DNA from 4 places in the Streptosporangium nanhuense genome. Region 4 is predicted to be linked to each of the others. Evidence: riboswitches for the same ligand, from Rfam matches in the RefSeq annotation. Region 4 holds a riboswitch; each other region holds the start of a gene.
What was found. A riboswitch is a leader RNA that binds a small molecule or an ion and turns the genes downstream of it on or off. The one in region 4 is predicted to bind cyclic di-AMP.
Positions count from the first base shown of each region.

Region 1: another riboswitch for cyclic di-AMP. It lies ahead of AC5L38_RS04055 (CHAP domain-containing protein); the one in region 4 lies ahead of AC5L38_RS14015 (hypothetical protein).
Region 2: another riboswitch for cyclic di-AMP. It lies ahead of AC5L38_RS15690 (C40 family peptidase); the one in region 4 lies ahead of AC5L38_RS14015 (hypothetical protein).
Region 3: another riboswitch for cyclic di-AMP. It lies ahead of AC5L38_RS05805 (C40 family peptidase); the one in region 4 lies ahead of AC5L38_RS14015 (hypothetical protein).

Region 1 is NZ_JCADBG010000001.1:970,616-977,735, forward strand. Features, by position in the region: gene AC5L38_RS04050 (ABC transporter substrate-binding protein) at 1-1,028, opposite strand, end outside; gene AC5L38_RS04055 (CHAP domain-containing protein) at 1,820-2,518, opposite strand; cyclic di-AMP (ydaO/yuaA leader) riboswitch at 2,537-2,675, opposite strand; gene AC5L38_RS04060 (hypothetical protein) at 3,498-4,466, shown strand; gene AC5L38_RS04065 (DUF6716 putative glycosyltransferase) at 4,564-5,766, shown strand; gene AC5L38_RS04070 (HAMP domain-containing sensor histidine kinase) at 5,842-6,900, opposite strand; gene AC5L38_RS04075 (response regulator transcription factor) at 6,897-7,120, opposite strand, start outside.
Region 2 is NZ_JCADBG010000007.1:111,268-118,387, forward strand. Features, by position in the region: gene AC5L38_RS15670 (L-aspartate oxidase) at 1-543, shown strand, start outside; gene AC5L38_RS15675 (type III pantothenate kinase) at 543-1,325, shown strand; gene lysX (bifunctional lysylphosphatidylglycerol synthetase/lysine--tRNA ligase LysX) at 1,423-2,925, shown strand; gene AC5L38_RS15685 (helix-turn-helix domain-containing protein) at 4,152-4,352, shown strand; gene AC5L38_RS15690 (C40 family peptidase) at 4,499-5,548, opposite strand; cyclic di-AMP (ydaO/yuaA leader) riboswitch at 5,554-5,700, opposite strand; gene AC5L38_RS15695 (amino-acid N-acetyltransferase) at 6,182-6,727, shown strand; gene AC5L38_RS15700 (RDD family protein) at 6,956-7,120, shown strand, end outside.
Region 3 is NZ_JCADBG010000002.1:197,206-204,325, forward strand. Features, by position in the region: gene AC5L38_RS05785 (phosphotransferase family protein) at 1-845, opposite strand, end outside; gene AC5L38_RS05790 (NYN domain-containing protein) at 996-2,318, shown strand; gene AC5L38_RS05795 (hypothetical protein) at 2,366-2,998, shown strand; gene AC5L38_RS05800 (C40 family peptidase) at 3,224-4,180, shown strand; cyclic di-AMP (ydaO/yuaA leader) riboswitch at 4,943-5,102, shown strand; gene AC5L38_RS05805 (C40 family peptidase) at 5,272-5,751, shown strand; gene AC5L38_RS05810 (hypothetical protein) at 5,935-6,774, shown strand; gene AC5L38_RS05815 (M48 family metallopeptidase) at 6,771-7,120, shown strand, end outside.
Region 4 is NZ_JCADBG010000006.1:100,617-107,736, forward strand. Features, by position in the region: gene AC5L38_RS14005 (IclR family transcriptional regulator) at 1-577, opposite strand, end outside; gene AC5L38_RS14010 (DUF4253 domain-containing protein) at 1,068-1,814, shown strand; cyclic di-AMP (ydaO/yuaA leader) riboswitch at 2,148-2,298, shown strand; gene AC5L38_RS14015 (hypothetical protein) at 2,574-3,401, shown strand; gene AC5L38_RS14020 (alpha/beta fold hydrolase) at 3,667-4,527, shown strand; gene AC5L38_RS14025 (hypothetical protein) at 4,612-4,983, opposite strand; gene AC5L38_RS14030 (roadblock/LC7 domain-containing protein) at 4,996-5,376, opposite strand; gene AC5L38_RS14035 (hypothetical protein) at 5,453-6,340, opposite strand; gene AC5L38_RS14040 (roadblock/LC7 domain-containing protein) at 6,345-6,725, opposite strand; gene AC5L38_RS14045 (DUF4032 domain-containing protein) at 6,870-7,120, opposite strand, start outside.

The DNA of each region.
Region 1 (7,120 bases), on a different contig from region 4:
TCCTTGGGGTGCTTGCTCTGCTTGGGAATGGCCAGGTAGGAGCCGCCCCAGTTGCCCGCACCACCGGGCACGGACGCGACGTCCCACTTGCCCTTGTTGCTGTCACCGGCCGCGCCGGAGACCACGCCGAGCATCCAGGCCGGGCAGCCCATGGTCGCGAAGGCGCCCTTCTTGATCGCGGCGTTCCACGGCGGGGTGAAGGAGGCGAGCTTGGCGGTCAGGCCCGCCTCGCTGAAGCTCTTCACCGTGTCGAAGGAGGTCTTGATGGCCGGGTTGGTCTCGATGATGAGCTGGTTGTTCTTGTCGAAGTAGGCGACGTTGCCGTTCTTGGGCGCCTCCTGCGACAGGATCACGTTGTAGAGCGTGTTGGGACCGTCGAGGAACTTGGGATCGGTCTTGCCGGGGTTGGCGGCCTTGAACTTCTCGCCGATCGCCTTGAAGGCGGCCCAGTCCGGCCAGAGCTTGCCGACCTCCTCACGGTCGGTGGGCAGGCCCGCCTTCTCGAACAGATCCTTGCGGTAGCACATGGTCATGCCGCCGATGTCGGTGCCCAGGGCGAAGAGCTTGTTGTCGGCGTTGATGCCGTTGTCCCACTTCGCCGCGGGGAAGTCGGCCTTGCGGCTGTCCAGCCCGTACTCGGCGAGGTCGGTGAAGAACTGGGGACGGGCCTTCATGAGGCCCATGGCGCCCTCGTCCAGGGCGATGATGTCGGCCGCGCCGCTGTTGGCCTGCAGGCGCTGGAGCAGCTGCGGGAGGTAGACGTCCTCGAAACGGTCGGTCAGGTTCTGGTACTTGACCTGGATGTTCGGGTGCGCCGCGTTCCACGTCTCCACGGCCTTGTCGTAGCCGAAGTTCTCGCCGCCGCCGAAGGTGTGCACGGTGATGGTCACCGGCTCGGCCGCGGCGGCGGAGCTACCGCCCGCTGCGGGCGCGGCGGGCTCACTGGAACTGCACGACGTGATGGCCAGGGCGGTGGCCGCCATGACCGAGACGGCGGCGAGCTTGCCGTGCCGCTTGTTGTTCAACATTCCGGACCCCTCTCAGGTGGTCGCCCGAATCATTGGGAGGCGACATCGCGGACCGGTCCCCGACAAACCGGTCCTCGCGACGAGGTCGTTCCTCAATGTGCTTTGGGAGCGCTCCCACGAAGAGTGGACGATAGGCAACCGGGACGTCAATATGCCGAAACTCAACCGTTACATCCGGGCGGTTTAGGTGGGACTACCGGCATGAAACGTTCACAAACGCCTCATACTGGTTATTGGGAGCGCTCCCATCTCACGGGCATACAGTCGGGGCATTTCGTGTCCTCCTGGGAGAGGGTCCGTCGGGGGAGGCCTCGGAAGACGTCGGCGCGGGGCTTGTCAAGGGGGTGTCAGGGCGAGTCCGGGAAGGGGCGGGCGCGGCTGGAGCGGATGCGCCGGGAAGGCCGGCGCGAGGAGGAACGAGGGCAAGGTGAGGCGGGGCGGCCTCGGGGCCGGGCCGGAGAGGGGCCAAGGTGGGGGCCGGGCAGGAGGGCGGTCCCGGTCCCGGGGCCGGAGCCGGGCGGGGGAGGACGCGAAACGCTCCCGGGGGCGCCGCTCGTTCGAGCGGCGCCCCCGGGAGCGTGTGGACCTGGCCGTCGTTCACCGGCGGGGACCTGGCCGTCGTTCACCGGCGGGGACCTGGCCGTCGTTCACCGGCGGGGACCTGGCCGTCGTTCACCGGCCGGGACCTGGCCGTCGTTCGCCGGCGGGGGCCGGGACGCCCGCGCCCGCCGTGGGGGAACGGCGGCCGCGGGCGGCGGTGAGCGCGGTCGGTCGAAGCGGACCGGGTGAGGTCAGTTGGAGTAGACGGGGTAGCCGTAGCCGACGACCTCGGAGACGGGACGGACGCGCTGCTCGACGTCGCCGTTGCCGGTGTTGCCCTCGATCGTGGTGATCGTGCCGTCTCCGTTGTCCTTCTTCACGAAGCCGACGTGGTCGATGCCCTCGATGCTCTTGCCGCCGGCCCAGTCGAAGTAGACGACGGCGCCGGGGGTCGGGATGGTGCCCCAGTGGCCGTTGTTCTTGAACCACTTGGCGTGGGCCACGGTGTAGGCGTCCCAGCCCATCGTGGGGCGGATGCCGGCCACCTCGCCGACCCAGGAGACGAACATCGCGCACCAGGGGGCGTTGGCGTAGTCGTACACGGTGTTGCCGCCGTCGCGCGCGAGGGTCTCCTTGGCGCGGGGGCTCGACATGTACCAGGAGTGGAACTTGGTCCCGCCGCCGTTGGCGTTCTCGCGGACGCCGATCTGCTTGGAGGCGATGTCCAGGACCTTCGCGGCGGAGACCTTGGGGAGCCTCTCGGCCACGATCTGCAGCGGGGTCTTGGCGGCCTTGGCGTCCTGGGCCTTGGTGTCGACGGGCGGCGCGTTCACGACGCCGTGGCCGTCGGCGGCCAGGGCGGTGCCGGTGGTGCCGGTCGCCAGGGCGACGCACGCGCCCATGATGGCGCAGGCGGCGCGGGGGGTGGAGATGAGGCGATGCTTAGTCATACGGGGGTTCGACTCCTTGCTTCGCTTCCATTCCGCCTACCGGGTTAGCTGACGGGTTCGGGCTGGGAAGTGCCCTACGGCGCACAGGTGCGCTGATTCACCCCAGGAACGTGGTTCCCCGGTTCCGCAGACCTCGCGGATTCGGCGGCCGTGCTCACCATCGGTGGAGGGGCTCCACCAGGTGGGACACAGTCGGGCAATGTGACGGCAATGCACAGACCTGGATAGACCTAGGCAATCGCCACGAATAGGACGAAGGTACGTCAGGGGGACAGACGATTACAAGTAGGACATATTGCCTTGACTTGGGAATACGCCTGAATCAGGTCGGTGTTGCGGGGTGCCCTCCGGCCGGAGAGGCGGGGCGCGGCGACCTCGGCCACACCTCCCCGAGGTGGTCGGGCGCAACTCGCGCCGACGTCGGGATCCCCTGCCCCTGCGGCGATCCGGGTTTTCCGCACCCGCCCGCGAGTCGCCTGCGGAGGGGTGCTATGACGCGCGAGCGGACCCTCGGTAAGGGCGTGAGGCACCCGGTAAAGTTTCGAACATGTATTCGATGGTAAAAAGTATTCCGATGGTAGAGGTTCCCCCATGCGGGGGCCGGGGGCGGCGCGCCGGATCCAGTGGCCCCGGCCCCGCGCCCGAGGGAGTTTGCGCAGCTCAGAGCGATGATGGAGGGCAGCGGGCGGGCCTCGCCGCCCGGAAGGTAAAGAGATGTGCCCGTGAGGGGCCCCGCGAGGCTCCGTGACCCCGCGAAGGTAAAGGTGCCGAGTAAAGGAACACGCTTTCCCCGAGGCCCCGCCGCGCCCGCGGGTAAAGTCCGGACGATCATCAACAGACGCGCGTGGTCGGCTGTTCACCCGCAGTTCCCGGGCGCTTAAGCACACCGGGTTAGGTTGTGGCAGTCGTGAACGGGTCATCGCCCGGCGTGGAGGACGGCCGAGACCACGCGCGGGATCAGGGTTCGGCCGTTGCCTGGGTGGAGTCCCCGCTGCAGATGCTCTGCGCGGTGGAGGCACATCATGCCGGGCTGCTCGGCGCCCGCAGCCATCTCGTGCCCAGGGCGAAACTCCGCCCGCTGGCCGTGACGGGCCGCGAGCTGGGCCGTCTCACCCTGCCGAGGGGGCTGGAGCTCACCGCGGCCAGGCAGGACATGCCCAGGCCGCGCCGGGGCGAGACCTGGGTGGTGGGCGACGCCTTCTCCGGCAAGGTCCAGTTCCGCTGGCTCACCGCGCTCCCCGGCCGGATCGTGATCGTCGACGACGGTCTCGCCACCATCAGGCTCCTGGAACTGCTCACCGGCAGGGTGGGAACGCCCCTGCTGAGGGCCAGGGCGAAGGCCGGAAGGCTCAGGACCGCCCTCGGCGCGGCGGCCGGGCTCAGGCTGCGCGCCGCCGCCCGCTCGGGACGACTGTCGATCTTCACCGCGCTGCCCGTGCCCCCCGACCTGGCGAAGGCCGTACGCGCCGGGGGAGCCGAGCTGGTCACCCACGACTTCGCCTGGCTGCGGTCCCAGCCGCTGCGCGGGCCCCGTCCCGAGGAGCGCACCGTCGTCCTCGGCACCTCGCTGGTCCGCAACGGCCTGATCCACCGCGACCGCTACTTCACCTGGCTGGCCGGGCTCGGCTCGGCCGGTCCGGTGGCCTACTTCCCGCACCGCCGCGAGGATCCCGACGACCTCGTCCGGGTCGGGGAGCAGCCGGGGATCACCGTCTACGACGGCGGGACCCCCGCCGAGATGACCCTGCGCGGGCTCGCCGCCGAGCAGCGGGTGCTCAGCCTGCCGTCCACCGCGGTCACCTCCCTGCGGGTCCTGCTCTCGGCCCGGGGCGTCGCCGTGGAGACGGTGGACGTCCCCGACGAGTGGTGGACGGCCGAGGCGGCGCCGTCACTGCGCTCGCACCTGTCGAGGTTCGCCCATCACGACACGGGAGTCCCCGGGGCATGATCCCGTGGCCGACGCCCGGCGGGCCCGCCGCGCGCGGGACGCGCTTCCCTGCACACGAAACCGTACGAAACCGGGGATTCCCCGCCGGAGGTTCTCCTTGAAGGTCCTGGCCGTGGCCGACTCCGACTCCTACCTGAAGTGGGCGGCCTGCCTGCTGAGGGACCTGCCCTCGGGCTGCGAGACGGAGCTGGCGGTCATCCGTACCCCCATCACCCCGTCGCCGGCGCAGATCCACGCGGCCGTCGCCGGCTCGGCGGCCGACCCGCCCGTGCTGTCGGCCCGCGCGCTGCGCCGGACCGCGGAGCGCCTTCGGCCCGACGTGGTGCTCGTCGCCTGTACGGGACCCGTGGTGGACGTGCTGGTCGGCGAGGTGCTGGCCGGGTTGCGGCCCCGGCCGGTGTTCGTCTCGGGGCTGCCGGGCATCTCCGTCCCCGCCACCGAGAAGGCGTGGCTGTTCCGCAGCGGGTGCGACCTGTTCGTGCTGCACAGCGGCCGGGAGGTCGAGGAGTTCTCCGAGATCGGCTGCCGGCTGGGCGGGGGCGGCCAGATCGGGCTGGCCCGGCTGCCGTTCCTGCGCGACGGCGTGGAGACCCCCGCGACCGGGCCGCGCGACCGGGTGGTGTTCGCCACCCAGGCCAAGGTGCCCAGGCGCAGGGAGGAGCGCGAGCGCGTCCTGCTCGCCCTGGCCGAGCTGGCCCGCAGGCGGCCGGACCTGGACGTCGTCGTCAAGCTCCGCGCCCTGGACACCGAGCGCCAGACCCACAACGAGCGCCACCACTACCAGCGCCTGTGGCAGTCGCTCGCCGAGGAGGGCCGGGTGCGCGCCGAGGCCGTGCGCTTCGCGGTGGGGCCCATGCACGAGCACCTGGCCCACGCGGCCGGATTCGTCACCGTCAGCTCGACCGCCGCGCTGGAGGCGATCGCCCAGCGGGTGCCGCTCCTGGTGCTGTCGGACTTCGGGGTGGGCGCCGAGATGATCAATCTGGTCTTCGAGGACAGCGGCCTGCTCGGCACCCTCGACGACCTCTCCGCAGGGCGGTTCCTGGACCCGGACGACGCCTGGTGCAAGGTCAACTACTTCCACCCCGGCGGCGAGAGCGACTGGGTGTCGCGGATGGTCTCCCTGGTCGGGCAGGCCCGCTCCGGGCGGCTCGTCCCGGCGAGCTCCCTGCTGGAGGGCCCCGAGTACGCCGCCGCCCGCCGCCGCGCCCGCATGCGCGTGGAGGTCCCGCCGAACGTGCTGCGCGTCGGCTACCGCGCCAAGCGCCGGATGCGCCGCTACCTCAAGGCGCTCGGCTAGGAACGGCCCCCGGACACGGTGTCGCGGCGGTGCCCCGGTCCGGGGCCGCGAGCCGAAGGCCGTCCCCGGGACCGGTCAGCGGCGCAGGGTGAGCCTGAAGGCGCAGCCGTCGCCCTCGGGCCGGGCAGGGTCCAGCGTGAGGTCGCCGCCGTGGGCCAGCGCGATCTGCCTGGCGATCGGCAGGCCGAGCCCGGTGCCGGGGACGTCGCGCCGGCCGCGCCAGAAGCGTTCGAAGACGTGTTCCCGCTCGCCGGCGGGGATGCCGGGGCCGTGGTCGGTCACGGTCACCGCGGCCTCGGCACCTGCGACCTCGACGGCGATCTCCACCTCCGATCCGGCCGGGGCGTACCTGATCGCGTTGTCGACGAGGTTGGAGATCGCCCGGCTCATGGTGGGCTCGTCGACGGAGCACACGGCGGCGGGCGGGCCGGTGACCGACAGGCCGATCTCCTTTTCGGCCGCCAGCACGCCGGCGTGCTCGACGACGTCGCGTACCAGGGTCACCAGGTCGGCCGGCCGCCGGTCCACGGCGCGGGCCCGCGCGCGGGCGTCGACCAGCAGGTGGTCGATCGTCGTCCGGAGCCGTTCCGAGGCCGCCCGCGAGCGTTGCAGCCCCCGCCGGTAGATCTCGACGGTGGGCGCGGGGTGGTCGAGGAGCACCTCGGCGTTGGTCATCAGGACCGACAGCGGCACGCGCAGCTCGTGGCTGGTCTCGTCGATCAGCCGCCACTGCGTCGCGGCGGCCCGCTCCAGCCGGTCGAGCATGGCGTCGAAGCTCGCGGCCAGCGCCACCACCTCGGCCGGCCCGCGGTCGAGGGCGATGCGGCGGCTCAGGTCGGTCCCGCCGATGTCGTCGGCCGCCGCGCGGATCCGCTCGATCGGGGCCGTCGCCCGGCCCGCCCACCACCAGGCCAGCGCGGCGGCGGCCGGGGCGAGGGCGAGGATGGTCCAGGTGACCCACGCCGACCTGTGCCCGGACACGGTCCGCGTGCTCTCCACGCCGTCGACCAGCCAGGAGGTCGTCTCGGTGTCGGTCACCAGGATCACCCCGAACAGCAGGAGGGCCGGAAGGTAGATCGCGAGGAATCCGAGCACGGCCAGGCGCGCGCGCAGCGACCGCCAGGGACGGGTCATGACGAGGGCCCCTTCAGCCGGTAGCCGGCGCTGGTGATCGTGACGATCAGGGGAGGGTCGCCGAGCTTCCTGCGCAGCCGGCTGAGGATCACCCGCACCGAGGCGGTGAAGGGGTTGGCGTGGGCGTCCCACACGTGCTCCAGCAGGTCCTCGGCCGAGAGCGTCGCACCGGGATGGTGCATGAAGTAGCGCAGCAGCGAGTACTCGCGCGAGGTGAGGT
Region 2 (7,120 bases), on a different contig from region 4:
ACCGCGCTCAACCTGCTCACCCACCTGTCGGGCATCGCGACCCTGACCGGCCGCTGGGTCCTGGCCGTCGAGGGGACCGGGGCCCGGATCAGGGACAGCCGCAAGACGCTGCCCGGACTGCGCGCCCTGGAGAAGTACGCCGTCCGGTGCGGCGGCGGAACCAATCACCGGATGTCGCTTTCGGACGCCGCGCTGATCAAGGACAATCACGTGGTGGCCTCCGGCGGGGTCGCCGAGGCGTTCCGGGCTGTCCGTGACGCCTACCCCGGCCTGCCGATCGAGGTCGAGGTCGATCGGATCGACCAGATCGAGCCGGTGCTGGCGGAGGGAGCGGAGGAGATCCTGTTGGACAATTTCACCGTCGAGGAGCTGGCACGGGCCGTACGGCTCGTGGACGGCCGGGCGCGGCTGGAGTCCAGCGGGGGGCTCACCCTCCAGGTCGCTCGTGACGTGGCCGAAACAGGTGTTGACTACCTTGCCGTGGGCGCGCTCACGCACTCGGCACCGGCGCTGGACATCGCCTTGGACCTTCGGGGGAATTGATGCTGCTTGCCATCGACGTCGGCAACACCCACACCGTTCTCGGGCTCTTCGAGGGTGAGGACGTCATCGAGCACTGGCGGATCGCCACGGACGCCCGGCGTACGGCGGACGAGATCGCCGTCGTGCTCCAGGGGTTGCTCGGGCAGTCGCCACTGCTCAAGGGCGCCGACGTCAACGGCATCGCGATCTGCTCCACCGTCCCCTCGGTGCTCAACGAGATGCGCGAGATGTGCCGCCGCTACTACGGCGACGTGAACGCGGTGATCGTCGAGCCCGGGGTCCGCACCGGGGTGCCGGTCCGGATGGACAACCCGAAGGAGGTCGGCAGCGACCGCATCGTCAACGCGCTGGCGGCCATCCAGCTGTACGGCGGGCCGTGCGTCATCGTCGACTTCGGGACCGCGACCTCCTTCGACGCCGTCTCCGCCAAGGGGGAGTACGTCGGCGCGGTGACTGCCCCCGGCATCGAGATCTCGGTGGACGCGCTCGCCGCGGCCGGGGCGCAGCTGCACAAGGTGGAGCTGATCCGCCCCCGCTCGGTGATCGCCAAGAACACCGTCGAGGCGCTCCAGGCCGGCATCATCTACGGCTTCGCCGGTCAGGTGGACGGGATCGTCGAGCGGATGGCGGCCGAGCTCGCCGCCGACCCCGACGACGTCACCGTGGTCGCCACCGGCAGCGCGGCGCCGCTCGTGGTCAGCGAGGCACGCTCGATCGACATGCACGAGCCCTGGCTCACGCTGATCGGCCTGCGGCTGATCTACCACCGCAACGCCCCCTGAGGACACCGCGGCACGTCGCGGCACGGGAGAACACCCCTTCCCGTGCCGCGCGACCGGCGAACTCACGGGGTTCGCCGCATCGGTACCCTTTGGAACTGTGACCGATGACGTGACGAATCCCGCCGAGGATCTGCCCGAGCAGATGCGCGTGCGCCGGGAGAAGCTCGACCGCCTCCGTTCCGAGGACGTCGACCCCTACCCGGTGAACTTCCCGCGCACCGCGACCAACGACGAGATCCGCCAGAAATACGCTGATCTCTCCGCTGACACCGCGACGGGCGACAAAGTGGGCGTCACCGGCCGCGTGATGCTGTCCAGGACCGGCGGCAAGCTCTGCTTCGCCACCCTCCGCGACGGCTCCGGCGACCTCCAGGTCATGATCTCCCTGGACAAGGTGGGCGAGGAGTCCCTGGCCGCGTGGAAGCGCGACGTCGACCTCGGCGACCACGTGGGCATCGAGGGTGAGGTGATCACCTCCCGCAGGGGCGAGCTGTCCATCCTCGCCGACCGTTGGGCGATCACCTCCAAGTGCCTGCGCCCGCTGCCGGAGAAGCACGCCGGGCTCACCGACCCCGAGGCGCGGGTCCGCCAGCGCTACGTCGACCTCATCGTCAACGACGAGGCCAGGAAGCTCGCTCACACGCGCAGCGCCGTGGTCCGGGCCGTCCGCGACTTCTGGCACGAGGAGGGCTACCTGGAGGTCGAGACGCCGATGCTCCAGCCGATCCACGGCGGAGCCACGGCCAGGCCCTTCAAGACCCACATCAACGCGTACGACATGGAGCTCTACCTCCGCATTGCGATCGAGCTCTACCTCAAGCGGCTGGTGGTCGGCGGGCTGGAGAAGGTCTTCGAGATCAACCGCAACTTCCGCAACGAGGGCGCGGACTCCACGCACAACCCCGAGTTCACGATGCTGGAGGCGTACGGCACGTACCTCGACTACAACGACATCGCCGACCTGACCCAGCGGATGATCCAGAAGGCCGTGCTGGCCGCTCTCGGCCACTCCGTGGTCGTCCACCAGGGCCAGGAGATCGACCTCGGTCTGGCGAAGTGGCCGCGGATCACCCTGTACGGGTCGGTCTCCGAGGCACTGGGCGAGGAGGTCACCACCGAGACGCCCCTGGAGCACGTCCGCAAGCTCGCGGACGCGCGGGAGATCCACTGGGACGCCAAGTGGGGCCAGGGCAAGCTGGTCCAGGAGATCTTCGAGGCCCTCGTCGAGCACACGCTCGTCCAGCCCACGTTCGTCATGGACTACCCGCTGGAGACCTCCCCGCTGGCCCGCATCCACCGGGACAACCCGCTCCTCACCGAGAAGTGGGACCTGATCGGCTTCGGCACCGAGCTGGGCACCGGCTACTCGGAGCTGAACGACCCGATCGAGCAGCGCCGCCGTCTCACCGAGCAGTCCATGCTCGCCGCGGGCGGCGACGTCGAGGCCATGCAGCTTGACGAGGACTTCCTCACTGCCCTGGAATATGCGATGCCGCCCACCGGTGGCATGGGCCTCGGCATCGACCGCCTCATCATGGCCTTCACGGGCAAGAACATCCGCGAGACCATCCTGTTCCCGCTGGTCAAGCCGACCGCCTGAGCAGGCGGGCGGCACGGAAGGACGATCTTCCTTCTGCGGTGGCGCCGGGCCGGGGACTCCCCGGCCCGGCGCCACCGCCATGAGGGGCTGTCCGCCTCCCGGCGACGGTGTGTTCCCAGGCGGGGGCGCCCCTGTGCCGAGGCCGGGGCGGCCCTGTTCACCGCTCGGGACGTCGGGGTCGAGGAGCGCCCGGAGAGCCTGATCGGCCGCGCCGGGCCGCGCCGGGCCGCGCCGGGCCGGGCCGCGCCGGGCCGAGCCGAGCCGGGCCAGGCCGCGCGGCGCCGCGCCGAGCGTCACCGTCCCGCTCCCGCCGAGCGGCGCCCTCACCCCGCCCACTCCCGCCGAGCGGCCCCGTCACCGTCCCACCTCGCCGATCGGCGTCCCGCGCGGTCTCGCGCCGGTGGGTACAAATGGGTACGAAACGGAGCGTGAGCTGCGCGCGGCCGGGTCACGCCGCAGCGGTTCCCCCACCGTCTCCTGGCCGTCCTCGTAGGAGAATCGTCTCGGGGCGCCGGGGCGAATCACCCTCGCGGAGTCTCACGGATCGGGACGGTTCCCCGTGGAAGCGCCCGGGGCGTCGGGGCGGATCCGGTGGGTGGGAAACGGTCGCCGGGCCCGTGGTTCCACCGGCTCCACTGCTTCCGCGCAATACCGGACGCTTTTCCGCATGGTGCAGATATCCCTTTCCAGTATGTCCAATATCGCCCGACGGTCCGCCGTTGCGCGGTACTTCGCGAATGCCGCAAAGCCTCGCCCTTGACCCTCATATTTCCGCGTTTTCCGTGGCGTGTGGTCAAGGCGGTGAGGCATGGTCGCCGGAGAGCGCGGGGAAGAGATCAATTTTTGCCGGAAAATACGGGCGGGCCGGGATCCCCGGGGGATCGGCTTCGGAGTGTCCGGCGAGACGGTGGTTCCGGCGAAACCTTGTTCTGCCGGGACTTCGATCGTCGCAGCCAGGGGGTGCTTGCCGGCTCGTGCCTGGGCTCGATCATGACATAGCCGCAAAGGCACTGACATATCATGAGTACTTCACGTAGCGCCTGCTATGTCAATACTGGACGCACGCTATGAAGAGCGGAACTTGACGACCTTTGAACAAGGCGTTTACCGTTCCTGGCGGACGGTATTCATTTCCGGCGTCTCGCACCCGGTTTCCAGAGTGGGGGGAGTGACTCTTGATGGCATATCCAGAAGTGGATTCACGCCATGGCGACAGCCCCCTGGGCATGAGCGAAATCGGTCTCAGTGACGACGACCTCGTGCTGCTGGCTGAGCTCGCCAAGGGTGTCACCGTCGATCGGGTAGGGCGTCGCCTCGACATCAGTGGCCGGACGGTGAGGCGCAGGCTGAGAGGCATCTGCGACCGCATCGGCGTCGCCACGGCGATCGAGGCCGTGGCCTGGGCGGCTCGCCGTCGCCTGATCTGACGCGTCGCCGCGTGTCCGGCAGGTCGGGCCGGACACGCGTGCGAGCCGGCAGGCAGGACAGGCCACACCACTCCGGTCCGGCAGGTCGGGCCGGACACGCGTGCGAGCCGGCAGGGACGCCCGCACCGCTCAGGCCGGAAGACGGCTCAGGCGGCGATGCGGACGCCTCCGGCGAAGGGCCGGTTGTCGATCGTGGCGATGTGGATGACGTCACCCGTCCGGGGCGCGTGGACCATCAGGCCCGCGCCGATGTAGATCCCGACGTGGTGCAGGTCGCTGTAGAAGAAGACCAGGTCGCCGGGGCGCAGCTCGTTCCTGGAGACGTGGGTGCCCGCGGTCCACTGGTCGCCGGTGTAGTGCGGCAGGCTGATGCCGACCTTCTGGTAGGCCCACATGACCAGGCCGGAGCAGTCGAAGGAGTTGGGCCCCTCGGCGCCCCACACGTACGGCTTCAGCTGCTGGGTGAGCGCCCAGCGGGCGGCCTCCGCGCCCTTGCCGCTGCCCACGATGGGCACGTTCGTCTTGACCCGGGCACCCCTGTTGCTGACGGCCCTGGTGCGCACCTCGCTGAACAGGTCGCTCTCGACCCGGTCGACCAGCCGCTCGATCTTGGTCCGGTTGCCGTCGATCTCCGCCAGGAGCTTCTTGACCTCCGTCGTCCTGGCCTTGGCACTGGCCTGGGCCCGCTCGGCGGCCTCGATCGCCCGGCTCACCTGGGCGAGCTCCTCGCTCTGCTGCTGCTGGAGCGCGTAGTTGGTGGTGGCCTGGTCGAGGAAGGTGTCGGGATCGGTGGCCTGCGTGAAGGCGAGCCCGGAGTTCAGGCCGCCCGACATGTAGGTGCTCTGCGCCAGGAGGGTGGCCTTGGTGCGGCGGGACGCCAGCTCCGACTCGCTCGACGCGAGGATCTTCTTGGCGCTCTCCGCGGCCCGCTGGGCCTGCCTGAGCTTGACCCGCTCGCCGTTGTAGCGCTCCGCGAGGGTGCCGATCTCCTGGTGCAGTTTCTCGGCCTGCTTGGCCAGCTGCTGGAGGCTGGGCTCGGGGTCCGCGGTGGCGGACACCAGCGGGGTGCCGAGGGTCAGGGTGGCGAATGCCAGGCCGATGACCGCCATGCGACGGCGCAGCCCTCGCGGCGCGCGTTCTCGATCGCGGGTGTCGTGACCCGCCTGCTTTCCTCCGAGGTCGCGCGTGCGCTTCACCAACGGGCTCCTCTCTCGGCCGCCTACCGGGTTAGCTGACGGGTTCGGGCCGGAGGCAGCCCTACCGGGTGCGCCGGTGGCACTCGGATTCACCCCGGAGGACGTGGTGGGTCCCTGGTTCCCCGCGCGGGGGGATTCGGCGGGTCAGGCTTTTTACGTCTCTGACATCGAGCACGGAGATTAGTGCACCCGTGGTTCATGCTCAACCAGAACTGCGAATTCAGTAGAGGTTTCGCAACTGAGGTGTCACGAAAAGATCACACCTCAATATGATCAACATAGCCGTTACGCAGGCTTTGCCTTCGGTGTGACGGGTGGGACGAGAGGTCCTCCCAGGTCCGGGACCGTGCCAAAGGTGAGTTGCGGCACACGGGAGGCGCCGCGTACCGAGAGTGGTAAAGCGATCGCCAACGGTCATGTGCGGCCTGCGAGCTGCGAGTTAAGGATGAGCCGTAATTAAAGACCGGTGAGGACGTACGCTGAACGGTCATGGAGCAGCTTGCTGAGCATTCTCCCGTGCCGGTCGTCAGCGCCCCCGGCGGCGGGGAGCGGCGTGCCGGATCCACGGAGGCGGAGCGGGGCGCGCCGGAGGCCGGGACGGGTCCCGAGGTCGCCGGGACCACCGAGGTCGCCGTGATCGCCGAGGTCGCCGTCCGCCGCGCACGCACCCCGGACGTCCGCGCGATAAGGCGGCTCGTCGACACCTACGGCGGTGCCGGCCCGCGCCTGCTGGCGAAGGCCACCGTGACCCTGTACGAGGACGTCCAGGAGTTCTGGGTCGCCACCGACGCGGAGGGGGCGGTGATCGGCTGCGGGGCCCTGCACGTCCTCTGGGAGGATCTGGCCGAGATCCGCACCGTCGCCGTCGATCCGACCCGCAGGGGGCTGGGAATCGGCCACCGGATCGTCTCCGCGCTCATTCGCACGGCCGCCGAGCTCGGGCTGCGCCGGGTCTTCTGCCTGACCTTCGAGGTCGACTTCTTCGCCCGGCACGGATTCCGGGAAATCCAGGGCACACCCGTCGCGCCGGAGGTCTACGCGGAACTTCTCGCCTCCTACGACGAGGGTGTGGCGGAGTTCCTCGATCTGGAACACGTCAAGCCCAACACCTTGGGAAACACCCGGATGCTGCTACATCTGACACGTGAGCCCGACTCTGATGACTTTAGAGCTGACTGATCGGAAAGGTGACTGTTGATACCTATGTCGATACCTTGTGCTGCAGCATGCATGTGCGTCTGACATTTGCCACATGCGCAGTCTAAGTGAGGTGACGCGGTGAGCACCGGACAGCCGCCGTATCGACAGGATGATCCCGACCGCGATCGCACACCGTCGGGACAGCCGGATTACGGACAGCACAACGCGGGTCGAGCCCCCAACGAACTCGATCCCGACGTGACAGTCGTGGGATATCGGTCGGAGGCCTCACAGCCGAACACCGGCCCAGGACAGAGCCAGCCCGGTTACGGCCAGCAGGGCTACGGGCAGCAGGGGTACGGCCAGCAGCAGGGTTACGGCCAGCAGCCCGACTACGGGCAGCAGGGCTACGGCCAGCAGCAGGGTTACGGT
Region 3 (7,120 bases), on a different contig from region 4:
TCGCGGGGGGCGATCGTGGCCATCTCCCAGTCGAGCACCGCCACCGGGGTGAAGTCGCGGTACATCACGTTCCCGATGCGGGCGTCGCCCCAGTTCAGCACGTCGGGCCCCGGGGCGGCGGGCCAGTGCTCCTCCAGCCAGCCGAACGCCCGCTCCAGCAGCGGGACGGGCGTCGAGCCGTGCGCCCACTCGTAGTAGGCCCGCTGGTCGTCGACGTGCCCGCGCAGCGCCGTGCCGTCGGTCCCGGAGATCTCCAGGGGGCGCAGTTCCTCGGCGGTGAACGGGGTGTCGTGCAGCCTGGCCAGGATCTCGACGCTGTCGCGCTGCAGCCGGTGGCGGTCGGCGGGGGAGGCGTCCAGCAACCAGCTTTCGAAGGTGTAGGGCATCACGTCGGGCGGCACGTCGCCGGTGAGCCGCTCCATCACGAAGAACGGGGCGCCCATGGGCCCGGGGTCGGGCTCGTACCACAGGGCCCGGGGCGCGAGCACGCCCGCGCGCTCCCTGACCAGCCGCATCACCTCGTACTGCCTGCCGAGGTCGTAGCCGGGGAAGACCGGCACCGCCTCGCTCGCCGGGGCCAGCCTGGCGACGCACGGGATGTCGTGCTCGCCCTCGGCGGAGGTCCAGGAGGCGTCGAAGAGCAGGGTCTCGCTGGACATGCCGTTGCCCGAGGGGCGGGACAGCGGGGAGAGTGTGACGGGGGACCCCACCCTCCCCGCGAGCCACGAGCGCATCCGCTCCCCCAGCTCCTCGAGGTCGCGGGTCGAGGTGCGCATCTCCTCGGCCCGCCGGCCACGCTCGTTCGTCGGCTCGTCCATCGCGCTCTCCCGGGTGGCGTGCGTCACAGGTGATCCGCACAGTCGTAACCCAGCAGCAAGCGCTTGTCCACAAAGGGTTCACGACCTCGTCGGCCGCCGGTCGATTTACGGTCAGGTCGGGGTCAGGGTGCGGTAGCCGTACCCTTGACGTGAAGACCGATCCGAGTAGGGGCCGTGATGAGTTCAGCCGGAGAGGGCCTGTCTCGTCCGTTACCCGAGCAGGTCCGCTTACATGTCGTGGAGCTGGCCTCCCAGATTCTCGGTTCGATGCCCGCCGCCTCCGTCCCGCTGCCCCTGAAGGGGATCGCCAAGTTCGACCCCCGCAAGCGGGCCAGGCTGGGCGGGGCGCCGATCGCCGCGCAGCTGGAGACCGACAAGAAGTTCCGCGAGCTCGTCGCCGAGACGCTGACCGAGGGCTGGCCCGAGCTGGTCGCGAGCCTCGCCGAGGGCACGGTCCCGCCGGCGGCCGAGCCCGTCATGGTGGCCGCGGCCGCCTACCTGACCCGGCCGCCCGGCTGGGCGGAGATGGTCGAGACGGCCCGCGCCGACCTGGAGCGGTCGGCCGCCGTCGCCGAGGGCTCCGCGCAGGAGCAGACGGTCTCCCGGCTGCGCGAGCAGCTGGCCGCCCAGAAGACCGCGGCCAAGGAGGAGTCCGAGCGGCTGCGCGAGCAGCTCAAGACCTCGCGCTCGGAGGTGTCCGACCTGCGCCGCAGGCTGCACGACGCCCGTGAGCGGACCAAGGCGGCCGAGGCGCGCGCCGCCGCCGCCCAGGAGGTGGCCGAGGAGGCGAGGACCGTCGCGCTCTCGGCCGGAAGCACGGTCGAGAGCGAGCTGCGCCGCCTGCGCGAGCGGCTGGCCGACGCCGAGCGGCAGCTGGAGTCGACGCGCAGGGCGGCCCGCGAGGGCCGCAGCGTCGAGGACACCAAGGTGCGCATGCTGCTCGACGCCCTGCAGGACGCCGCCGCCGGGCTGCGCAGGGAGCTCGCCCTGCCCTCGGGCATCCACCGCCCCGCCGACTCCGTGGCCTCGGTGGCGCCCGGCAGGCAGGGTGTCCAGGCGGTCCCCGCGCGGGCGCTCGCCGACGACGACCCCGCCCTGCTCGACCAGCTGCTCGCGCTGCCGCAGATCCACCTGATCGTCGACGGCTACAACGTGACCAAGACCGGTTACGGCACGTTCACCCTGGCCGACCAGCGCAGCCGCCTCCTCACCGGTCTCGGCGCCCTCTACGCGCAGACCCGCACCGAGCTGACCTGCGTCTTCGACGGCGCCGAGCTGAACGGCCCGGTCCCGGTGTCGGCGCCCAGGGGGGTGCGCGTGCTGTTCAGCGCCCCGAACCAGATCGCCGACGACCTGATCCGCCAGCTGGTCCGCGCCGAGCCCGCCGGGCGCGCGGTCGCGGTGGTCTCCTCGGACCGCGAGGTGGCCGAGTCGGTACGCAGGATGGGCGCCAGGCCGGTGCCCTCGGTGCTTCTTCTCAGACGTCTGGGGCGCGCGTAAACCTTTCGGGGTCGCCGGGCATCGGATCACCCAGGAGGTTCGATTCGATGAAGAAGATCATAACGCTCGCCCTCGCCGTCCTGGCCGCCGGAGCGACCGTCACCGCGCCCGCGGCGGCCACGACGGCCGCCGTCCCCAGAGGCTTCCTGCTGTACGAGAAGGACGCCGCCAAGAAGGACGACGACCCCGAGACCAACTGGAAGGTCGCCAACTCGGCGAGGACCAGGCTGGCCGTCAACCCGTGTGACAGGAGCACACTGGCCGCGACCGGCCGGGTGGCCGCGCGGACGGTGACCTTCACCGGCGTGCCGGACTTCATGAAGGTCGAGCAGGTGATCCTGTACGGCTCGCGGGCCTCGGCCGTCGCGGCCGTCGCCCAGGTGCGCGCCGCCCTGGCCCGGTGCGGGGCCAGGGCCGGCTCGGGCTCCGGTTACCGCTACGCCTCCTCGCGCCTGACCGGGCTCGGCGACGAGGCGCTGAGGGTCTCCGGACAGGTCTACTACGGGAAGAAGGCCGGGGTGGGCGGCGACCGGAGCGTGCTGGTCAGGAAGGGCAACGCCGTCGTGGTCTACCTCTGGGCGGGGGAGTACTCCAAGCCCGCGAGGAGCGACTGGACCGTCCAGCTGCGCGACGCCAGGAGGATGACCGCCAAGATCTGCGACATCGCCACCTGCGGGTAGCGCGAACGGGGTCGAGGCCGGGCGCTCCCCGTGACCGGGGGGCGCTTCCGGGTGGCGGGACGGCCGCCGCCGGTCGCGGGTAAAGCGCTTCCACCTGCGAATAAGGAGCAAACCCGGCGAAAAGGTGAGTCAATCATTACTTCTTCTGTACTATTCGCCGCAGGTCTGGTGCAGTCGGGAGGCGTTGACGTGGCCGTGGCGGGTTTGCCGGTTGGACTGATTCGGATGCCGGTGGCGGCCGGGCTCGCCCTCGCGTTGCTGATGATGCCGGTCGGCGGAGCGTTCGCCGAGCCGAAGCCGACGCTCGCCCAGGCCAAGAAGAAGCTGGACAAGCTCAACGAGCAGGCCGACCAGGTCGTCGAGAAGTACAACCAGGCCTCGGAGAAGTGGAAGCGGGCCAGGAAGAAGTACCGCACGCTCAACGACGACCTGAGCCGCCAGAACGAGCAGGTCGCCGGGCTGCGCAAGGAGCTCGTCACGATGGCGGTCAGCACCTACCAGGTCGGGGTGATCAACGGCTGGGAAGGCATGATCTACCAGAGCGACCCCGGCGCGCTGCTGAGCGGCCTGGCCGCCGCCGACCAGATGTCCACCTCCCGCGCCCAGTCCCTGAGCGCCTTCGACGAGGCCACCAAGGCGCTGCGGACCAGTCGCGACCAGGCCAAGGACGCGCTGGCCGAAGCCGACGAGACGCGTGACGACCTGGCCAAGGAGAAGGCCAAGGCCGACAAGATGGTCAGGGCCCAGACGAAGCTCCTGCGCGAGCTCAACGTCTTCAAGACGGGCAACCCCGAGAGCTCCGGACTCCAGTACAACGGCTCCGCCTCGGGCAACGCCCGTGCCGCCCTGCAGTTCGCCTTCGCCCAGATCGGCAAGCCCTACCGGTACGGCGGCACGGGTCCCAGCGGCTGGGACTGCTCCGGCCTGGTCCAGGGGGCCTGGCGCAGCGGGGGGGTCAGCCTTCCCCGTACGACCTGGGAGCAGTGGAGCTGGGGCGCGAGCCGCAAGGTGTCGCTGAGCGAGCTCCAGCCGGGCGACCTCATCTTCAGCGAGGGTCTCGGCCACGTCAGCATGTACGCGGGCGACGGCAACATCGTGCACGCCCCGCAGACCGGTGACGTCGTGAAGGTCGTCCCGCTCTCCTCCTACGGCCGCCGCATCGTCGGAGCCGTCCGCCCCTGAGCCCTGCCCGCCGAGCCCTGAGCGGGGCCGATGGGTTCCGGCTCCGGCGCGTGGTGACGGTGGACGTCTCCCGGGTGCCCGCGCCGTCCGGAGCGGGCTCCCAGGGCCTGGGCGCGTGTCCTCCGTCCTGAGAGCGCATCGGGTTCGTGCGGGCTCCCCTTGAGGACACGTGCCGGGGCCCGGGTGGGCTCCGCCCTGAGAGCGCGCAGGGCCCTCACTGAGGCGTTCACACCTCGCCGTGCGCTCCACCGGCTCCCCGGCCCCTGGGAGGCCGCCAGGCTCCACCGCGTCCCGTGCCCGCGCGATCGGGGGGCCGGGTGAACCGATGTCCGTCCTGGCGCTCGGCGCCGCCGGTTTTGAGGTCGTTCGGGCGGATTTCCGGAGGTCGATCCATGGTGCCGGCACGTGCGCGCAGGGGCCGAGAGGCCCGATCGTCCGGGGGCGGCGCATTCTAAGGCCAAGCCTCAGGCGCGGCGATGTGATGAATATTACAGAAATCACTATTAATCAGAGTGATGCCGGTCGTGTGACGAGGGTCATATCTCAATAGCATAAATAGCCATTTAGCAGGGGTAACAGGAAGATCAAGAGGGCTGTCCGGTCACCCGATTTGGCGAATGCTTTGCCGAAAGTTGGAGATCGGGGTAACTTCTGGCGTCGCGACGTGCAAGCCACGCCGTCGCGGCGAATGTCGGTCTTCGGGCCGGTGTCCCTATAGAAATCCAACCGGCCGCCGCGCCCCCACCCGGGGGCAGGGCTCATCACGGCGGCCCGCCGAATCTATGCAGCCAGGAGGCATGGAACCGGGGACCCAAAAGGCCCAGCACAGTGTGGCCAGGGGTGAATCGGCACATTTGTGCCGTAGGGCATCTTCCAAGCCCGAACCCGTCAGCTAACCCGGTAGGCATCAGTGGAAGTCCCAAGGAGAAATCCTGTCTACCACCCCGTACAACCCCCGTCTGTCGCGCCTTTTCCGCCTTTCCATCGGCGGTATCGCCCTCACCCTGACCGCCTCAGCCGGAGCGGTCACCCTAGGGCCCACGGCGGCGCAGGCGGTGGCGGACGGCCCCTCGGAGATCTTGTTCAACAGCGTGACCGACGCCTCCGAGAAGGCCGAGAGCACCAAGAAGACCGCCCCTCGAACCGTGACCACCGCGACCAGGGCCAAGGCCAAGGGCAAGGTCGGGAGGAGCAAGGCGGCACTGCAGAAGGTCCGGGCCGGTAAGGCGGTCTCGGCGGCCAAGAAGCAGATCGGCGACCCGTACCGGTGGGGAGCCTCCGGTCCCGGAGCGTTCGACTGTTCGGGGCTCGTCCGGTACGCCTGGCGCAAGGCGGGCGTGTCCCTCCCCAGGATCACGCACAGCCAGTACAGGTCGATCAAGAAGAAGGTCTCGTGGAGCAAGCTGCGCCCCGGTGACCTGATGTTCTTCAGTGGGAAGGGCCACGTCGGCATGTACGTCGGCAAGGGCAGGATGGTCCACTCGCCGAGCAGCGGCAAGACGGTCCGTGTCGTGAGGCTGGCCGGCTACTACAGGTCCTCCTTCGCAGGAGCGGCACGGCCCGGGGGCTGAGCCCCGCACGGAGCCCGGGCACGGAGCCCGGACTACGAGGCCTGAGCGAGAAGCCCAGGCCCGGAATCCGAGTACGGGCACCGAGCCCGCGTCCGGGCAGGCGTCCGAGCACGCAAGAGCGGCCCCGGCCCTCCACCAGGAGGGCCGGGGCCGCTCCATGCCGGTCGAGTACCATCGGCTCGTATGTCCGTCCCGAAAGGGCGCCGCGCCGTGCTCGCCGGGATGCTGGCGCTGATGAGCGCCGGTCCGTTCGCCGGGACGGGCCCCCTCCTGGCCGGAGCCGCACCGCTTTTGCCCGACGCCCCTCACGGCCCCCGGACACCTCCGCGCGACCCTCACGATCTGTGGCCGGGCGCCGCGGTCACCGTCCGGGGAGAGCACTCGCTCGTGATCGGCCACGGCGTCCCGGCCGCCGTCCTGCGGGATCTGGCGGCCAGGGCCGACCGGGCCCGCGCGACGGTCGCGGCGATCTGGGGGCCGGTCCACGCGGTGGTCCTCTTCCCCGCCACCGACGCCGAGGCCGCGTCGCTCGCCGGGGCCGGGAGCACCCGCGGCCTGGCCGCGATGGCGACCGCGGACCGGGTGATCGTCCTGCCGTCGGGATACGCCCGGCTCACCGGGACCGGCAGGGATGTCGTGATCACCCACGAGCTCGCCCACGTGGCCACCGGCGCGACCCGGGGCGGCCGGGTGCCGATGTGGCTCTCGGAGGGCTTCGCCGACTACGCGGGCTACCGTGACGCCGGGCTCGCGGTGCGCACGGCCGCCGCGGAGCTGGCCGCGGAGGTGCGCGCGGGCGTCCTGCCCGCCCGGCTCCCCGCCCCGGCCGACTTCGCCCCCGGCGCGCCGCGGCTCGCGCAGGCGTACGAGGAGGCGTGGCTCGCCTGCAGGTTCGTCGCGGAGCGCTTCGGAGAGAAGGCCCTGGTGAGGCTCTACGGTAGCGATGTCGGGAGCACGCTCGGCCTGCCGGTGGCCGAGTTCACCGGAGCCTGGCGCGACTACCTCAGGGAGGAACTCACGTGACGCTGAGCACGACGGACACGCCCCCGGGCGTGCGGTCGGCGGGGTGGGCGCTGGCCGTCCTGGGGGTGGTCACGCTGGCGGTCGTGGCGTTCACCACGCCCTGGCGGGCACTGCCCGAGGGGGCCCCGCCCGTCGTTCCCGATCCGGCCCGTGACTTCACCGCCGAGCAGATCGCCAGGGCCGAGAGGTTCGACGCGCTGGTCAGCCTTCCCGGCTACCTGTCGCTCGGCCTGACGCTGGTCGTGGCGGGGGTGCTGGTGGCCACCCCGCTGGGCGCGCGGCTCGCCGACCGGCTGCCGGGGCCGTGGTGGCTGCGGACGCTCCTCGGCGTGCTGGCGCTGTCGGC
Region 4 (7,120 bases):
GCCGGATCCGGCCCAGCTCGGCGCGCAGGTGCGCGGCGTCGGTGATGGTGTACCGGGTGACGTGCGGCATCCCGGCGGCCACGATCTCCTCGACGGCCTCCTCCGGCTGCCAGGCGAGGATCGCCTTGCCCACGGCGGTGCGGTAGACGGGGTTGCGGCTGCCGATGCGCGAGGCCATGCGCACGTTGGTCTCGTTCTCGACCTTGTCGATGTAGACCACGTCGGGCGGGTCGTAGACCACGAGGTGGACGGTCTCCCTGGCCTCCGCCATCAGGCGGTGCGACTCCTCGGCGGCCACCGTCCGCAGGTCGAGGGTGGACAGGTAGGCCTGCCCGAGGTGCAGGGCGCCGCTGCCCAGCCGGTAGGCGCCGCTCCTGCGGTCGCGTTCCAGGAGCCTGGCCTCGATGAGCGGTGCGGTCAGCCGGAGCACCGTGCTCTTGGACAGGCCGAGCGCCTCGGCGAGCCGGGTGAGCGACAGGCCGTGGCCCGCGCCCGCGTGGTCGCGTACGTGCGAGAGGACGGAGAGGGCGCGCCGGAGCGAGGCCGACTGGTTGCGGTCGGGAGCGGGCTCACTCATCGCGGCCTCCCAGTGTGCTCCGGCAATCGAATACCTGGTCAAGGTAGGCGAGTACACCGCCCCGCGGCCACTTTGCAGCACAACGTTTTGCAGTGCACAACCGATCAGTGATCCACTTCCGGCGGCGGGGGCGCTCGCGAAGGCCCTGGGCGGGGGCGGGAGGGGCGTCGCTCCGCCGCTCCTCACCGGGAGGCGTGCCTCGGTGAGGGGCGACGGCAGGCGGGAGAGGGACGGTGGGGGAGGGCACCCGCCCGGCCCCGTTTCTCTCCTCTACCGATAATTTTTGCCTGGACCAGGGCAGAACTGTCCCTCGGGATGGTTGACAGGCCAAAATTGGTCCGTGGTCAGGATCGGATCGGTAGATATGGGCGATTGCGAGAGTGAGCGACTTCCGCCAGTTCTGGGCCAGCTGTTCGCCGATGGGGCCGATGGGGTCGACGGGAGCGAGGGTGGTGACGGGATCGGCGCGGGTGGAGGCAGAAGGCTCTCGGTGGAGCTGCCGCCGGGAGACGTGGTGTGGCCCGACCCCGGTTACGCTCAGCTCGCAGTCCGTCGCCGTCCGGCGTTCTGGCTCAGCGAGGTGGCGGTCTCCGGCGAGTACTGGGCCCGGCTGAGGGCCCAGCACGAGCGGTCGGGCCTGTGGCCGGTGCTGCTGGAGGACTCCGTCCAGCCCTGGTCGGCCGGCCAGATCGCCCCGGACACGGCCGGTCAGATCGACAACTACCACGCCGCCGCGTTCATGGCCGAGGTGTGGTCCGACTGGATCGCCAAGGCCACCGTGGACCAGCTCGAACTCCTCGACCCCTTCGGTCCCGAGTGTCCCGGCCCGGCCCCCGCGGGAAGGCTCGCCGCCGACCCCGGCGTGGTCGCCGACTGGTACGCCGGGCTGGTGGCCGAGCGCAGGACCCCGCTCGGGCTCGTCGCGGTCGAGCGGGGGGCCGACGCCCTGGCCGTCATGGGCTGGCAGGGCGCCCTGAACCACAACGAGTGGATGGTCCCGCTCGCGGCCGTCGTGCGGAGCTGGGAGGACAGGTTCGGCGTGCGGGTGGTCGGCATGGGTTTCAACACCCTCGACCTCAGCGTCGCCGCGCCTCCGACGACCTCCGAGCACGCCCTGCACATCGCCGCGGAGCACTGGACGTTCTGCCCCGACAGCATCATCCAGGGGGCGGGGAACCTCATCGACTACGCCGAGCAGATCAAGGGCAGGAACGCCTGGTCGTTCTGGTGGGACTGATCGACCCCGGGGCTTTACCTTTCGCGGACCTCGGGGCGCGAACCCCCGGGTTGGGACGGGCCGTTCCGGGGCGGATCCGCGAGGGGCGGGTTCGCCGGGCTGACCCCCGTACGCAGGCGCTCTGGGCAGGGGCTCCCGAGGTGAATTCCGGGATGGTCGAGACATCCGTGCTGGTAGGACGGGTGTTGGTCTGGCGGGGCGATCGATGAGGCTTCCTTGAAGCTTGCAGGTAGATCTTCTGGGGTTTTCATGGTGTTTGCTTTGCTTTGTCCGGTTTTGGTAGGTAGTGTCCACTGTTATCGGTTGGCGACCTGCCCTTCACAAGAGGGAGCGGCCGGCCGACGTCGAATCCCGAGAGCCCTACAGAGGCTTCGGGGCCGGGGAACCACTCTTTCGGGGTGAATCCGCCGCGATCATGCGGCGGTAGGGCAACTCCACCGCCCGAACCCGTCAGCTAACCCGGTAGACGAGATGGAGAGGAGATCCCCTCATGGATCACCGCGTTACCACGTCGGTGCACACCTTGTCCGCGCCGACCACCTGAACTTCTCCCCCTTTGACCCGACACAGCTCGCCATCCCCCGTCCCCCCGACCCTCTCGCCGCACCTGACAGCGGCACCTTCCAGATCGTGCTCCGCGTAGCGATTGCCTGAGATTCCGGCTACGCCCCCTTTTCCGACGAGCGCGTCCCCGCCAGTGCACCCCTTCGGTGTGTCGCACCTGGCCGCCCCGTTCCCTCGCGAAAGAGCCTCTTCTCCATGCGCCTCTTCTTTGGTATGCACAAGAACGGCCCGAGCAAGTCCGTCTGGCACAACAGCAAGTCCCGCGGGAACCGCCTCGCCGCCGCCACCCTGGTCGGCGCGAGCGTCCTCGCCTCCGCCGGTGTCGCCCTGGCGCTGCCCGCCTCCACCTGCTTCGCCGCCACCGCCGACCCCGAGGTCGGCGTGGCGAAGGCGAGCGCCGAGTCCGTCCTCCTCCAGGGCGCGACCACGGCCTCCTACTTCTGGGACGACTCCTCCGGCCGGGCCGGTGACACCGGTCTTCCCGCGAGCGGCAAGCCCATGCAGAAGGGCATGATCGCCAGCCCGAGCTGGCCCCTGCTCACCGAGGGCTACCTCATCTACAAGGGCAAGAAGGCCAAGTTCTTCGTCGGCGACCGCGGCCCCGGCTCGCCCTCGAACCAGGGCATCATGATCGACATCGATGCCAAGACCTTCGCCGACCTGACCGGTGGAACGTTCAACGCCGGCACGCTCGGCGTGGACGGCAACGGCGGCATGGGCCACATCGACGTCAAGTACGTGGTCACCAAGTGGGGCGGCGGCACGGGGATCAAGAACCACCCCGTCGCGTTCTCCACCGGCGCCTGGAGCCGCAGGGACACCACCCCGGCCAAGCCCCCGACGGTCGTCTTCGCCAAGGCCCTGGAACTGGGGATCGGCGTGAAGACCCAGCCGGTGAGCACCGCGGTGCGGCCGTGGGCCGGCAAGCCCAAGGTCATGGTCGAGTCCGCCTCCATGCGCGTCCCGGCCGACGTGGTCGCCGCCGGTGTCCGCGCCGCCGAGATCGGTGCGGGAAAGGGCTGAGCCGAGAGGGCTGAGCCGGAGCCCGGCCCCGCGGGAGTTCCTCGCGGGAGCCTCCGCCGGGCTCTCGCCCCGCTGAGGTCTCCGTCCCACCGGGCCCCCTCCCGCCGGAGTCCTCGCCGGGTCTCCCTTCCGTCGAAGTCCTCGCCGGGCCTCCCTCCCGCCGTAGTCCTCGCTGGAGTCCTCGTGGAGCCCCACCCCGCCGGTGCCGCGCTTTCCCCCGAATGGCATTCTGTCCCGCGGAACCAGCGCGGACGGTAGGAGTGCCATGACCCTGCGGGCCCCGGCGAACGGCATCGAGATCGCCTACGACACCTTCGGCTCCCCGGAGGGCCGCCCCCTCCTGCTGATCACGGGCCTCGGCTGCCAGATGATCCAGTGGGACGATAGGTTCTGCGCCCTGCTCGCGGACCGGGGACACCACGTGGTGCGTTTCGACAACCGCGACAGCGGCGAGAGCACCCACCTGGACGAGGCGGGTACGCCCGCCCTCGACGGGAGCGGGGAGGTCCCCTACCTGCTGGGCGACATGGCCGACGACGCCGCCGGACTGCTCGACGCGCTCGGCCGGGACACGGCCCACGTGGTCGGCCTCTCGATGGGCGGGATGATCGCGCAGTCGCTCGCGATCCGCCACCCGCACCGGGTGCGCAGCCTCACCTCGATCATGTCCACCCCGAGCCCGCGGGCGGCCCTGCTGACCGACCCGGACGTGCTCCTGCCGGCCTTCACGCCCGACCGCGAGAGCGCGATCAGGCGGGCGCTGGACAACTGCGCGGCCGTCGGCTCACCCGGCTACCCGTTCGACCGGGGGTGGAACGCCGAGATCGCCGGGCTGGGCTACGACCGGTCGTACGACCCGGCGGGCACGGCCAGGCAGGTGGCCGCGATCATGGCCTCCGGCGACCGCGCGCCCCGGCTCAAGGAACTCGCGGTTCCGGCTCTCGTGCTGCACGGGGAGGACGACCCGCTGGTCCCCCTGCCCGCCGGGATCGCCACGGCCGGCGCGATCCCCGGTGCCCGGCTGATCACCTACCCCGGCATGGGCCACGACCTGCCCGCCGAGCTCTGGCCCTCCTTCGTCGACGCGATCGACGAGCTCACCACCTCGGCGGACTCCGGGAGGTGACCTTCGCCCGCCACCCTCCCCGCCGGGGGGAGGGCGGGCTCCGGTGCGGTCCGTGCCTCCCGGGGCGCGGACCGCACCGGAAGATCAGACCTCGAGCTTCTCCTCGATGCCGCGCAGGACGTGCCGCGCGAGCGCGAGGTTGGCCCGGTTCCGGTCGAGGGCCAGGTAGAGGAACAGGCCTTTGCCGCTCCGGCCCGAGATCGGGCGGATTATGTGGTACTGCGTACCGAGCGTGATGAGGATGTCCTCGATGCCGTCCTTGAGGCCGAGCGACTCCATGGTCCGCAACTTGGCCTTGACGACCTCGGTGTTACCCGCGGCGGCCACCTGGAGGTCGAGATCCTTGGACCCGCCGAGCGCGCCCAGCGCCATCCCGCTGTTGTAGTCGACGACGACCGAGCCGATGGCGCCGTCGATCGTCATCATCTCCTTGAGCGAGACGTCCATGTTGCCCATTGCTGTCTCCGATCACTGGGGTATCGATATGCGTGAGCTGACGGCGGCCAGCCTGGCCGCCGTCTTGCGGCCCTCCAGCCTGAGCAGCCCGAGGTTGGTCCCCGGACGTGCCAGGACCGTGAGGACGATCTTGGGTCCGGCGGCGTAGAAGGCCGCGTAGCCGTTGGTGCCGGAGATCAACGTCTCCTCGAAGGTGCCCTTGCCGGCCATGCTCGTCATCCGGCGGCTGAGGGCCAGCACCGCGGAGGAGAGCGCGCCGGTCTGCTCGCTGTCCCTCTCCAGGTCGCTCGCTATCGTCAGACCGTCGACGCTGCACGCGATGCTCCCGTTCACGTCGGGTATGCGCTCTCGCAGCGCCGCCATCTCGCGCCGTATCTCCTCGCGCAGTTCCACCGGCATCCTCCTTCCGATCAGCTTCAGCGTCCGCAGCCTTATCGGCATGTGACCGGGCTCAAGTCGCTCAAGTCGCTCAAGTCATGGCCTCCAATGCGTTCCTGAGCCGGATGAGCAGGTTGACGTCGGCCGGGTTCCCGTTCGCCCTGGGAAGCCACTCCGACGTCTCCGGAGAGCCCGTTCCGGTCGCCGGGATCTCCGTGGCGCCCCTCGTCCGCCTGGGCAGCGGCTCCGGCTCCGGCTCCGGCGCGGGGGAAGCCGGAGGAGCCTCGGACGGGCCGGGCCCCGGCACGCGGAGCAGCCCGGACGAGGCGAGCTGCCGTACGGCGAGCAGCACCGAGTACGCGGGACGGCCGAGCTTGCGCGCCAGGTCGGCCGGGGTCGCCGTGGAGTCGGCGCCGACCAGCACCTCCCACTGGAGCGAGCTCAGCACCACCCGCTGGGCGCTGATGCGCCTCAACGGGACGACCGGGAGCGTGTCCAGCTCCGCGGACGGCCAGATCTGTTCCAACTGCGCCCTCCTCCGCTCGCACTCCCGGAGCAGGCCGGTCGCGTCGAAGTACCACTGCGGTCCGAGCCAGTGCCTTTCCCCTCGTCGGAACCTGGGCCGGTGACCGGTGGCCCGCAGCAGGAAGTACGCGGCGTCGAGCACCGTGCTCAGCACGCAGAACTCCAGCTCCCCCCTGGTGAGCAGGCCCTGCGCGACCAGCTGCTCGCCCCCCGCCGGCCCGGGGGCCCGCGGGTCCGGCGGGCGGCGGACGGCGGCCTGCCTGGCCTGCCGTACGGCGTGGGCGGATATCCCGCGGCAGGCGCCCAGCAGGTCCTCCAGGCGGGGGGCGGCCGCGCTCTCGGCGTAGGTCACGCGGCCGTCGGTGAGGTAGAAGGCTCCCGCCCTGCCGAGTCGCAGGGAGCCGGTGGCGTGGTCGCCGGCGAGCCCGCTGAGGATGTTCTCGACGCTCGGCATGGTCTCACGTCGATATCAGGCGGCCGGAAAGGGCCTGGAGGCGGTGGCGGGCCAGTGCCAGGTTCGAGCGTTCCAGATCGAGCCTGACATAAATGACCAGGGGGCCGTCGAAAAGCGTTTCCAGCGGCCGCAGTAAATGGTGGCCGCCGTCCGTGGTGATGATCATGTCGTTGATCCGGACCGTACCGCCGGGGGAGGCGAAGGCGAGCCCGTCGAGCGTCGCGCGCAGGGTCTCGCTCAGTCCCGCGGCCGATCTCTCCACGTCGGCGTGGCGGCTCGCACCGCCGGTGGCCACCGCGGTCCCGCTGGTCTGATCGATGAGGATCGCGTCCAGGGCGCCGGGGATGGCCATTACCTCGGTGAGGCAGTCTTCGATTCCGAGCACGTGCTCTCCCTCGCCAGCGACTTCAAGCGTCGCCCGGTCAGCGTAGGGAAACCGCTCGGGGACCGACCTTCCTGACTAGGGCTTTGATAGGAGAAGGCATACGATTCACCAACCGAGTGGGAAGTTATACACCCCGGGTGGAAATCAACCCGTTGGTTCCTCGGAGATGAGTGCCTTTTCGTCCGGCTTGAAAACAAGAATGTTCTTCACATAGGAATTCACCGCGGCGGGCAGCCCGACGTCGTTCCCGGCCGCCTCCGACATGTACCAGCGGTGGTCGAGCACCTCGTGGAAGAACTGGGCGGGCTCCAGCTTGCCCCGCAGCTCCTGGGGCACGGCCAGCACCGTGGGCTGGAAGACCTCGGCCAGCCAGCGGTGGGCCACGATCGCCTCGT